Regions from separate parts of the Nonomuraea sp. ZG12 genome, predicted to be linked through region 2. Evidence: riboswitches for the same ligand, from Rfam matches in the RefSeq annotation. Region 2 holds a riboswitch; each other region holds the start of a gene.
What was found. A riboswitch is a leader RNA that binds a small molecule or an ion and turns the genes downstream of it on or off. The one in region 2 is predicted to bind S-adenosylmethionine.
Positions count from the first base shown of each region.

Region 1 (3,252 bases), on a different contig from region 2:
CGAGCTTCTTCAGCACGCCCACCGTGACGCCGCCCGCCGTCTCGGCGAAGATGCCCTCGGTCGAGGCCAGCAGCTTGATCGCGGCGACGATCTCGGGGTCCGTCACGTCCTCCACCGCGCCGCCGGTGCGGCGGGCGATGTCGAGCACGTAAGGGCCGTCGGCGGGGTTGCCGATGGCCAGCGACTTGGCGATGGTGTCGGGCTTGACCGGCTGGACCACGTCGTGGCCCGCCTTGTAGGCCGTGGACACCGGCGAGCAGCCGAGCGCCTGCGCGCCGTAGATCTTGTACGGGCCGTCCTCGACGAGCCCGAGCTCGATCAGCTCCTTGAAGCCCTTGTCGATCTTCGTGAGCTGGGAGCCGGAGGCCACCGGGATGATGATCTGCTCGGGCAGCTTCCAGCCGAGCTGCTCGGCGATCTCGTAGGCGAGCGTCTTGGAGCCCTCGGCGTAATAGGGCCTCAGGTTGACGTTGACGAAGCCCCACTTGTCGCCCATCGGGTCACCGATGAGCTCGGAGCAGAACCGGTTGACCTCGTCGTAGGTGCCCTCGATGCCGACGAGCCTGCCGCCGAACACGCGGGCCATGGCGATCTTGGCCTGCTCCAGCCCCGCGGGGATGAACACGCAGGCGTCCAGCCCGGCCCTGGCGGCCGCGGCCGTCACGGCGCCGGCCAGGTTGCCGGTGGAGGAGCAGGACAGGGTGTGGAAGCCGAAGTTGCGCGCCGCCTCGACGGCGATGGCCACCACCCGGTCCTTGAAGGAGTGGGTGGGGTTGCCGGAGTCGTCCTTCACGTGGAGGGACCTGATGCCCAGCGCCTTGCCGAGGTTGCCCGCCTTGACCAGCTTGGTCCAGCCGGGGTTCATGTTGGGCTTGGTGGCGACGTCGGCCGGCACCGGCAGGAGCGCGCGGTACCGCCAGATGTTGGCCGGTCCGGCCTCGATGGAGGCCCGGGTGACGTTGCCGAAATCGTAGGCCGCTTCGAGCGGCCCGAAACACTCCGCACAGGCGAAGCTCGGGCCGAGCGGATAGCGGGTGCCGCACTCGCGGCAGGAGAGAGCGACGGCGGGACCGAAGTCGAGCGACATGAAGCGAGGCCTTCCCTCATCTTCGCCCGTGGCCACCCTGACCACGGACCGGAATTGGCACCTAGTCCCGGTCGGCCTCGCCAGGTCGCGAGTCACAAGCCGGGAGGGTTGCCGGGGCTTCGCAGGGCCGGTCCCTCCACCCCTCTGGATGAGCAATATTCAGTTGTTGCTGCTGACCGGACTCTACCCAATCAATCGCGTGACCTGCCCGGTCATCTCAGTATGCGAGATACGAGGTCTCATCGGTAGTCTTCGCCCAGCGCCGCCTGGACATATTTGCGGGCCTGGTGGATACGCGACTTGGCGGTGCCGAGCGGGATCTTGAGCTGCTCGGCCACCTCGCTGTAGTCGAGCTGGACGATGTCGCGCAGCACCAGCGCCTGGGCCAGATCGGGCTTGTCGGCCTCCAGCGCCTCCATGGCGTCGAGCAGGTCGAGCCGCGATCCGGCGATCACGCTGACCCGGCGGACGTCGGGCTTCTGCATGGGCAGCTCGTCGGAGGTCTGCTCGGCCGACCTGCGCTTCAGCGACCGGTAGGTGGTGCGCGCGCAGTTGGCGGTCACGATGTGCAGCCAGGTGCTGAACCTGGCCCGCCCCTCGAACCGCCCGATGTTGCGCGCGACGGCGAGCAAGGTGTCCTGCGCCGCCTCCTCCGCGTCCTGGTGGTAGGGCAGGATGCGGGCGCAGTGCCGCAGCACGTCCGGCTCGATCCTCCGCAGGAGTTCGCCGAGTGCGCGATGATCTCCGACGGCGGCGGAGCGGGCCAGTTCCTCGGTTAGCTCATCAAGCGCCATAGCTGGGATCCTAAGGTCGGAGGGAGCTTTAATGAACAGCATCCTGCTCGCCTCGAACAGAGGCCCGGTCTCGTTCACCGTATCCGAGGACGGTGACCTGACCATGAAACGCGGTGGTGGCGGGCTCGTGTCGGGCCTGTCCGGCGTGGCCAAGGACGAGGGCGTGCTCTGGGTGTGCGCCGCCCTGTCCGACGGCGATCGCGGCGCCGTCCGCCAGGCCCCCGGCGGCAGGCTCGACCACGCCGGCTACGAGACCGGGGCGCTGCGGATGCTCGAGATCGCGCCGGCCGTCTTCCACCGCGCCTACAACTCCGTGGCCAACTCCACCCTGTGGTTCGTCAACCACCTGCTCTACGACATCCCCAACGCACCCCACTTCGGCACCAGGTTCCAGCGCGACTGGGAGTCCTACCGCGACTACAACGGGGCGTTCGCACTGGCGCTGGCCGAGGAGGCCGGGCACGGCGCGCGCGTGATGGTGCAGGACTATCACCTGACGCTGACCCCGGCGATGCTCCGGGCCGAGCGGCCGGATCTGCGCATCGCGCACTTCAGCCACACCCCGTGGGCGCCGCCGGAGTACTTCTCGCTGCTGCCCGACGAGGTGGCCGGCGAGGTCCTGGAGGGCATCCTGGGGGCCGATCACGCGGGCTTCCTCACCCACCGGTGGGCGGGGGCGTTCATGGACTGCTGCGAGGCCGTGCTGGGCGCGCGGGTGAACCGGGTGGACCGTACGATCACGCATGAGGGACGGGTCACCCGCGTCGGCGTGCACCCGCTGGGCGTCGACGGCAAGGCGCTGTGGACGCGAGCGGGCGAGCCGGACGTCGAGTCCCACATGGCGGCGCTGCGGGAGCAGGTGGGCGAGCGCCGGCTCATCGTGCGCATCGACCGCACCGAGCTGTCGAAGAACATCGTGCGCGGCCTGCTCGCCTACCGCGAGTTCCTGGCCGCCCATCCCGAGTGGCACGGTCGCGTGGTGCACCTGGCGTTCGCCTATCCCAGCAGGCACGACCTGCCCGAATACCGCGAGTACACCGCGTCGGTGCAGCGCTGCGCGCAGGAGATCGAGGACGAGTACGCCACGGAGGACTGGGATCCGCTGATCCTCAACGTCGAGGACGACTATCCCCGCTCCCTGGCCGCCTACCGGATGGCCGACGTGCTGCTGGTCAACCCGATCCGCGACGGCATGAACCTGGTCGCCAAGGAGGGCCCGGTCCTGTCGCCGCGCTGCGCGCTGGTGCTGTCCCGCGAGGCGGGCGCGGCGGCCGAGCTCGGGCCGCACGCGCTCATGGTGAATCCCTACGACATCAGCGGCACGGCCGGCGCGCTGCACCAGGCGCTGGTCATGCCGGAGGAGGAGCGGGC
Region 1 is NZ_JBQHCW010000014.1:28,593-31,844, reverse strand. It holds gene thrC (threonine synthase) at 1-1,087, opposite strand, end outside; SAM riboswitch class I at 1,101-1,242, opposite strand; gene ACTMTF_RS30860 (RNA polymerase sigma factor) at 1,327-1,881, opposite strand; gene ACTMTF_RS30855 (alpha,alpha-trehalose-phosphate synthase (UDP-forming)) at 1,913-3,252, shown strand, end outside.
Region 1: linked by a shared signal. The riboswitch ahead of thrC (threonine synthase) and the one ahead of ACTMTF_RS39080 (aminotransferase class V-fold PLP-dependent enzyme) in region 2 are both predicted to bind S-adenosylmethionine.

Region 2 (3,252 bases):
CACCCGCCCACCGCGAGGACACCCAGCCGGTCTACCGGGACGAGCAGCCCGGCTACCGGCCGGAGCGGCCTCCGAGGGAGGACACGCAGCCGGTGTACAGGGACGACACCCAGACCGGATACAGGGACGACACCCAGACCGGATACCGGGAGGACGCGGGGCCGGGGCCTCAGGACGAGACGCGGCAGCACCCCGTGCCCAGGCAGCCGTCCGGGCACCGGTCCGACGCGCTCAGCGAGGAGGACATGCGGGACGTCAACGCGCTGATCGGTGACGAGCAGCGCAGGCCGCCGAAGCCGCCCAACCGCTGATCCGTCACCGCGCCACGAGGTCCCGCAGCGCCTCGACGAGCCGGTCGACGTGCTCCTGCGTGGAGCCGATGCCGATCGAGGCCCGCACGGCCGAGGCGGTGTCGTCCTCGCAGCCGCCGTCGGCGGTGCCGAGCAGGTGCCGCACGAACGGGTGCGCGCAGAACTTGCCGTCCCGCACCCCGATCCCGTACTCGCCGGACAGCACCTCGGCGACCTCGCGGGCGGAGTGACCGTCGACGGTGAAGGAGACGATGCCCACCCGCGGGTGGGCGGGTCCCCACAGTGACAGCTCCCGCACGCCCGCGATCGAGGCCAGACCCGCCCGCAGCCGCGCGACCAGGCGCTCCTCCTCCTTGACCAGCGCCGTCCAGCCGGTGGCGGTGAGAGCGTCGCAGGCGGCGGCGAGCGCGATGGCACCCAGCACGTTCGGCGTGCCGGCCTCGTGCCGGGGCTCGGGGTCGTCGTGCCAGTCGGCGCCGTCGTCGGCCTGCCCGACCTGCCCGGCCTGTCCGGACTGCCCGGCCTCCCCGACCGAGCGCACCGCGCCGCCGCCCTTCAGGTACGGCTCGCCGTCCGCCAGCCAGTCACGGCGGCCCAGCAGCACCCCCGCGCCGAAGGGGGCGTACAGCTTGTGCCCGGAGAAGGCCACGTAGTCCAGGTCGAGCGCCGTCAGGTTGATCGGGCGGTGCGGCACGAGCTGGGCGGCGTCGACCAGGATGCGGGCGCCGTGCCGGTGCGCGATGTGGGCCAGGGCCGCGATCGGCCACAGCTCGCCGGTGACGTTGGAGGCGGCGGTGACGACGAGCAGCTTGGGCCCGTCGACCCCGGCCAGCGCCTCGTCGGCGGCGCGGACCGCCTCGCCGGGGAAGGCAGGCGGCGCGAGTCGTACGGTCCGCTTCCAGGGCAGCAGTGAGGCGTGGTGCTCGGTGTCGAAGACGATCACGGTGGTGTCGTCCGGCAGGCAGCGGGCCAGCAGGTTGGTGGCGTCGGTGGTGTTGCGGGTGAAGATGACGGCGTCGTCGGGGCGGGCGCCGGCGAAGGCCCGTACGGTGTGGCGGGCCTGCTCGTAGCGGGCGGTGGTGAGCTGGGAGGCGTATCCCGCGCCGCGGTGCACGCTGGAGTAGGCCGGGAGCGCTGCCGTGACGGCCGCGCTGACCGGCTCCAGACAGGGGGCGCTGGCGGCGTAGTCGAGGTTGGCGTAGCCGACCAGCTTGCCGCCCTTGACGGGCACCTCGAGGTCGGCGCCGAGCACGGCGGGGATGGTCCTGCCCTGCCGGACGGGGGCGGCGGCCTGGTCCTGCTGGGGAGCGTTGCTGAAAATCGTCAACGTGGGCACGGCGAAACTCCTGAGGTCGTCGGACCCCTGGAGACCACGGAGCCCGCGCTTGCCCGCCACACCTCGTGACGGACCAGGTCTTCACCCGGGGCACCCCGCCGCGGACGCGAGGGTTGCCGGCCAGCGAGCCGGGGCTTGACGCTGGCACTCATGACCTACGTCAGGCACTATAACCGACACCCGCCCATGAAAGGCAACCCCCGCCTTTAGGATGCACTTGTGCACTTTGATCCCTGGAATCCCGATTTCGTGGCCGACCCGTACGGGGTCTACGCCGAGCTGAGGCAGCAGGCCCCGGTCAGCTTCTTCGAGCCGACGGGCCAGTGGCTGATCGCCCGCCACGCCGACGTGAACGCCCTGCTCAGGGACCGCCGCCTGGGCCGGTCCTACCTGCATGTGGCCACGCACGAGGAGTTCGGCCAGGAGCCCGAGCCGGAGTTCCAGGAGCCGTTCTGGCGGGTGATCAGGGCGGGCATGCTCGACGTCGAGCCGCCGGTGCACACCCGGTTGCGCCGCCTGGTCTCCAGGGCGTTCACCCCGCGCATGGTGGAGTCGCTGCGCCCCCGCGTGCGGGCCATCGCGGGCGGCCTGGTGGACGCGTTCGTCGAGCGGGGCGGCGGCGACCTCGTCGCCGAGGTGGCCGAGCCGCTCCCGGTGACGGTGATCGCGGAGATGCTCGGCATCCCCGACGCCGACCGCCACCTGCTGCGCCCCTGGTCGGCTGACATCTGCGGGATGTACGAGCTCAACCCGGCCCCCGAGGCGCAGCACACGGCCGTCCGGGCGGCGTCGGAGTTCGCCGGCTACCTCAAGGAGCTGGCCCGCGAGCGGGCGGCCCGGCCCGGCGACGACCTGATCAGCGCGCTCGCCCAGATCGACGAGCTCACCGAGGACGAGCTGGTCGGCACCTGTGTGCTGCTGCTCAACGCGGGCCACGAGGCCACGGTGAACGTGACGGGCAACGGCTGGTGGTCCCTGTTCAGGAACCCGGCCGAGCTCGCACGCCTGCGGGAGGATCGCGGGCTGCTGCCGACGGCGATCGAGGAGCTGATGCGGTGGGACACGCCGCTGCAGATGTTCGAGCGCTGGGTGCTGGAGGACATCGAGGTCGGCGGGGTCGTCATCCCGCGCGGCGTGGAGGTCGCGCTGCTGTTCGGCTCGGCCAACCGCGACGGGGAAGTGTTCGGCGACCCGGACCGGCTCGACGTGGGCCGGGTGGACAATCCGCACATCTCCTTCGGCGCGGGCATCCACTTCTGCCTGGGAGCGCCGCTGGCCAGGATCGAGCTGATCGAGTCGTTCGGCGCGCTGATGGACCGCGCGCCGAAGCTGGAGCTCGTCAGGGAGCCGGTGTGGAAGCCGGGCTACGTCATCCGGGGCCTGGAGTCGCTCGACCTCAGAGTGGCCTGATCCGCCGGCCCTGATTCACCGGCTCTGACTGAGCCAGCCGAATCCTCCCAAACCAGACGAATCGATCAGCTCGGCCTCCTCCGAGGCCCGTGCGAGGGACCTGAGATAACCGCGCGCGTTGACCCGGGCCAGGTCGAGCGGCGGGCGTGTGCCGGTGATCCCCAGAGCACGCAGCGCGACGCGTTGTGTGGACAA
Region 2 is NZ_JBQHCW010000023.1:103,264-106,515, reverse strand. It holds gene ACTMTF_RS39085 (DoxX family protein) at 1-311, shown strand, start outside; gene ACTMTF_RS39080 (aminotransferase class V-fold PLP-dependent enzyme) at 316-1,647, opposite strand; SAM riboswitch class IV at 1,688-1,803, opposite strand; gene ACTMTF_RS39075 (cytochrome P450) at 1,867-3,057, shown strand; gene ACTMTF_RS39070 (SAM-dependent methyltransferase) at 3,073-3,252, opposite strand, start outside.

Region 3 (3,252 bases), on a different contig from region 2:
GGCAAGGCCGCGCTCGGCATCACCGGCTCCTGGATGATCAAAACGTACCTGGACGCCACCGAGCAGGAGTTCGCCTTCGCCCCGCTGCCGACCGGCCCGCTGGGCCGCAAGTCCTCCTTCAACGGCCTGGCCGACGTGATCTACGCCGGCACCGAGCACAAGGACGCCGCCTGGAAGTGGGTGAAGTTCCTCGGCTCCACCGACTGCCAGAACATCGTCGCCGACAACGCCGTCGTCTTCCCCGCCATCCTCAGCGCCACCGAGCGCGTGCTGGCCGCGCACGAGAAGGCCGGCCGGGAGGTGCAGCTGTTCGTGGACGAGGCCAAGGCGAAGGACGGCACGTTCCTGCTGCCGGTCAGCGACCACGGCGACGAGATCAACCAGATCGTGGGCACCGCGCTCGACGAGGTCTGGCTCGGCCAGAAGGACGCCAAGACCGCCCTGACGGCGGCGAACCAGCAAGTGAACGGCCTGTTCGCGGGAGGCTGAGATCATGAGTCCCCCCTAGCGAGAGGCAGAGCATGCGACTTCCCCGGCATCTGATCGCGGCGCTGGCCGCCTTCTGCACCATCGCACTGACCGGGACGGCCCAGGCGGAGACCCGGACACAGGCACGACCCGCGCCCACCGCCGCCTCCGAGAAGGTCAAACTGCCCGCCCCCGTCCCCTGTCCCGGCTGCTGGCGGCCCGCGCTGAGGACGAGTTGGCAGTGGCAGCTCGCGTCCGTGCCCAAGGAACCGTTCCGCGACGTCACGATGTACGACATCGACGGCTTCGACGCCACGAAGGCGACCGTACGACGTCTGCACGCCACCAAGGCGGGCCGCAAGGTCGTCTGCTACATCAGCGCCGGGTCGTACGAGGAATGGCGGCCGGACGAGGCCGACTTCCCCGCCTCGGTGCTCGGCGACCCGCTCGACGAGTGGGAGGGCGAGCGCTGGCTCGACATCCGCAAGTACACCGGCGCCCTGGGCGACGTCATGCGAGCCCGCCTGGACATGTGCAAGGCCAAGGGCTTCGACGCGGTCGAGTTCGACAACGTCGACGGCTACACCAACGAGACCGGCTTCGACCTCGACGCCGCCGACCAGCTGCGTTACAACGCATGGCTGGCCAACCAGGCCCACACCCGCGGCCTGTCCGCCGGCCTGAAGAACGACCTCGCCCAGATCCCCGCGCTGCTGCCCTACTTCGACTGGGCGCTCAACGAGCAGTGCTGGCAGTACAAGGAGTGCACGACGAAGCAGAACGGCGACTACGGCTACGACCAGTTCGTCAAGGCGGGCAAGGCGGTGTTCACCGTCGAGTACGAGCTGCCCACCTCGAAGTTCTGCGCCAAGTCCAACGCCCAGAACTTCAACTCCCTGAAGAAGAAACTGAACCTGGACGCGTACCGAGTCGCCTGCAGATAGCCCTTTCGCCCGGTCGTGCGCACCCATGCACGACCGGGCCTTCTTGACGTGATCCCCGGACGGCCGAGAAGATGGCGGCTTCATCCAGAGGATCCGAGGGACCTGGCCCGGCGACGATCCGGCAACCTGCCTGCGCGAAGGTGCCAATGCCAGGAACGATGAGGAGAGCCATGCGGCCGCGGCTTGACGTTCCCGTGCTCCACGGATCGCTCGTACGACTGGCACCGCTCACCGCGGGTCACACGGCGGATCTCGTACGGGCGGCAGAGGAGGATCGTTCCTCCTACGCCTACACCCTGGTGCCACGGGCCACCGAGATGGACGCCTACCTGGCGGCGCAGTTCGCCCGCGAACGCGAGGGACTGATCCCCTTCGCCCAGGTTCGAGTGGCGGACGGGATGGCGGTGGGCTGCACCGCCTTCTGGAACCCGCGCACCTGGCCGGCCCGGCCGGAGCTCCGCGCCATCGAGATCGGCTGGACCTGGCTCGCCGCCTCGGCCCAGGGCACCGGGATCAACGTCGAGGCGAAGCTCCTGCTGTTCACCTACGCGTTCGAGACGTTGGGCGTGACCCGCGTGGACCTCAAGACCGACGCCCGCAACGAACGCTCCCGCCGCGCGATCGAACGCCTCGGCGCGCGTTTCGAGGGCGTGCTGCGCAACTGGTCACCATCGTGGGCCCCCGGCGAGGAGGGGCGGCTACGCGACTCCGCCATGTTCTCGGTCATCGACACCGAATGGCCCGCCGTCAAGTCGTCCCTGCACGCCCGCCTCGAAGTCACCGATCCATGACGAAGCTGTGCACCTCTTTCCGCCTCGCGTACGCGCGCACGATCGCCGCCCCTCCCCCAGCACACCCACGAGAGAAACACCCAGCGGCCCGATCTCCTGCTCCTCCGAGCCCGGCAGCTCAGCGACTTCCGGTACGTCTGCCGATCTTGACGGTAGTCCAGCGACATGATCCAAAGGAGACACCGGCCCGTCCCGTCAGAGGGCGGATCGATGTCAACAGCACAGATCGCCCCAAGAAGGGAAGTCGTTATGGACGTCGGGAAGAGCAGGCGCCTGGCCACGCTCGCATCAGTGGGTGCGCTGACGGCAGCACTGTTACCGGTAGGAGGCATGGCTACCGCCTCGTCTGCCACGCCTCAGGTTCATGCCTGTGTCAGCAAGATCACCCGCGTTGCTCGGATAGTCGACCCGGGAGCCGGGTGTCTCTTCACCGAGGTTGCCGTCCAGTGGGGTGCCGAAGGACCGGCCGGCCCGGTGGGAGCCGCTGGACCGCAGGGCGAGCAAGGGCCCAGGGGTGACACCGGCCCCGCCGGGCCCCGAGGCGAGGCTGGGGAGACCGGCCCGCAAGGCCTCAAGGGCGACGCGGGGGAGACCGGCCCCCAGGGCGAACAGGGGCTCCAGGGAGCACAGGGACCCAGGGGCGAGAAGGGTGATCCCGGAGGAGTGAGAGGGGCCGAAGTAAAGGAGGCTCCCATCATCGGCGGCTCCGGCGCAGCCATGTGCGACCCCGGCCAGTCCGCGACCGGCGGCGGCTACAAGATCAACAACGGTACGGGCCACGCCTACCAGAGCCTCCCCGTATTCGGCGTGTCCAAGGACCCACGAGGCTGGGAGGTCAGGACAACCAACTCAGCCAACGGAACCGTCTATGTCATCTGCGCCCCTTGGGGCTGACCACCAGGCATGATCCCTGACTCTCGACATCCCCAGCCGGCCTTGGCCGCTCATCCAAGCGCCACATGATCGAGAAGGGGACAGCCTCATCGGCCTTGTCGAGGGCCACGGTGACATAGGACCGCCTGCACGGTTTCAGAGGATCAACCACACGG
Region 3 is NZ_JBQHCW010000007.1:130,043-133,294, forward strand. It holds gene ACTMTF_RS21265 (ABC transporter substrate-binding protein) at 1-489, shown strand, start outside; gene ACTMTF_RS21270 (endo alpha-1,4 polygalactosaminidase) at 522-1,412, shown strand; SAM riboswitch class I at 1,490-1,577, shown strand; gene ACTMTF_RS21275 (GNAT family N-acetyltransferase) at 1,583-2,203, shown strand; gene ACTMTF_RS21280 (hypothetical protein) at 2,678-3,097, shown strand.
Region 3: linked by a shared signal. The riboswitch ahead of ACTMTF_RS21275 (GNAT family N-acetyltransferase) and the one ahead of ACTMTF_RS39080 (aminotransferase class V-fold PLP-dependent enzyme) in region 2 are both predicted to bind S-adenosylmethionine.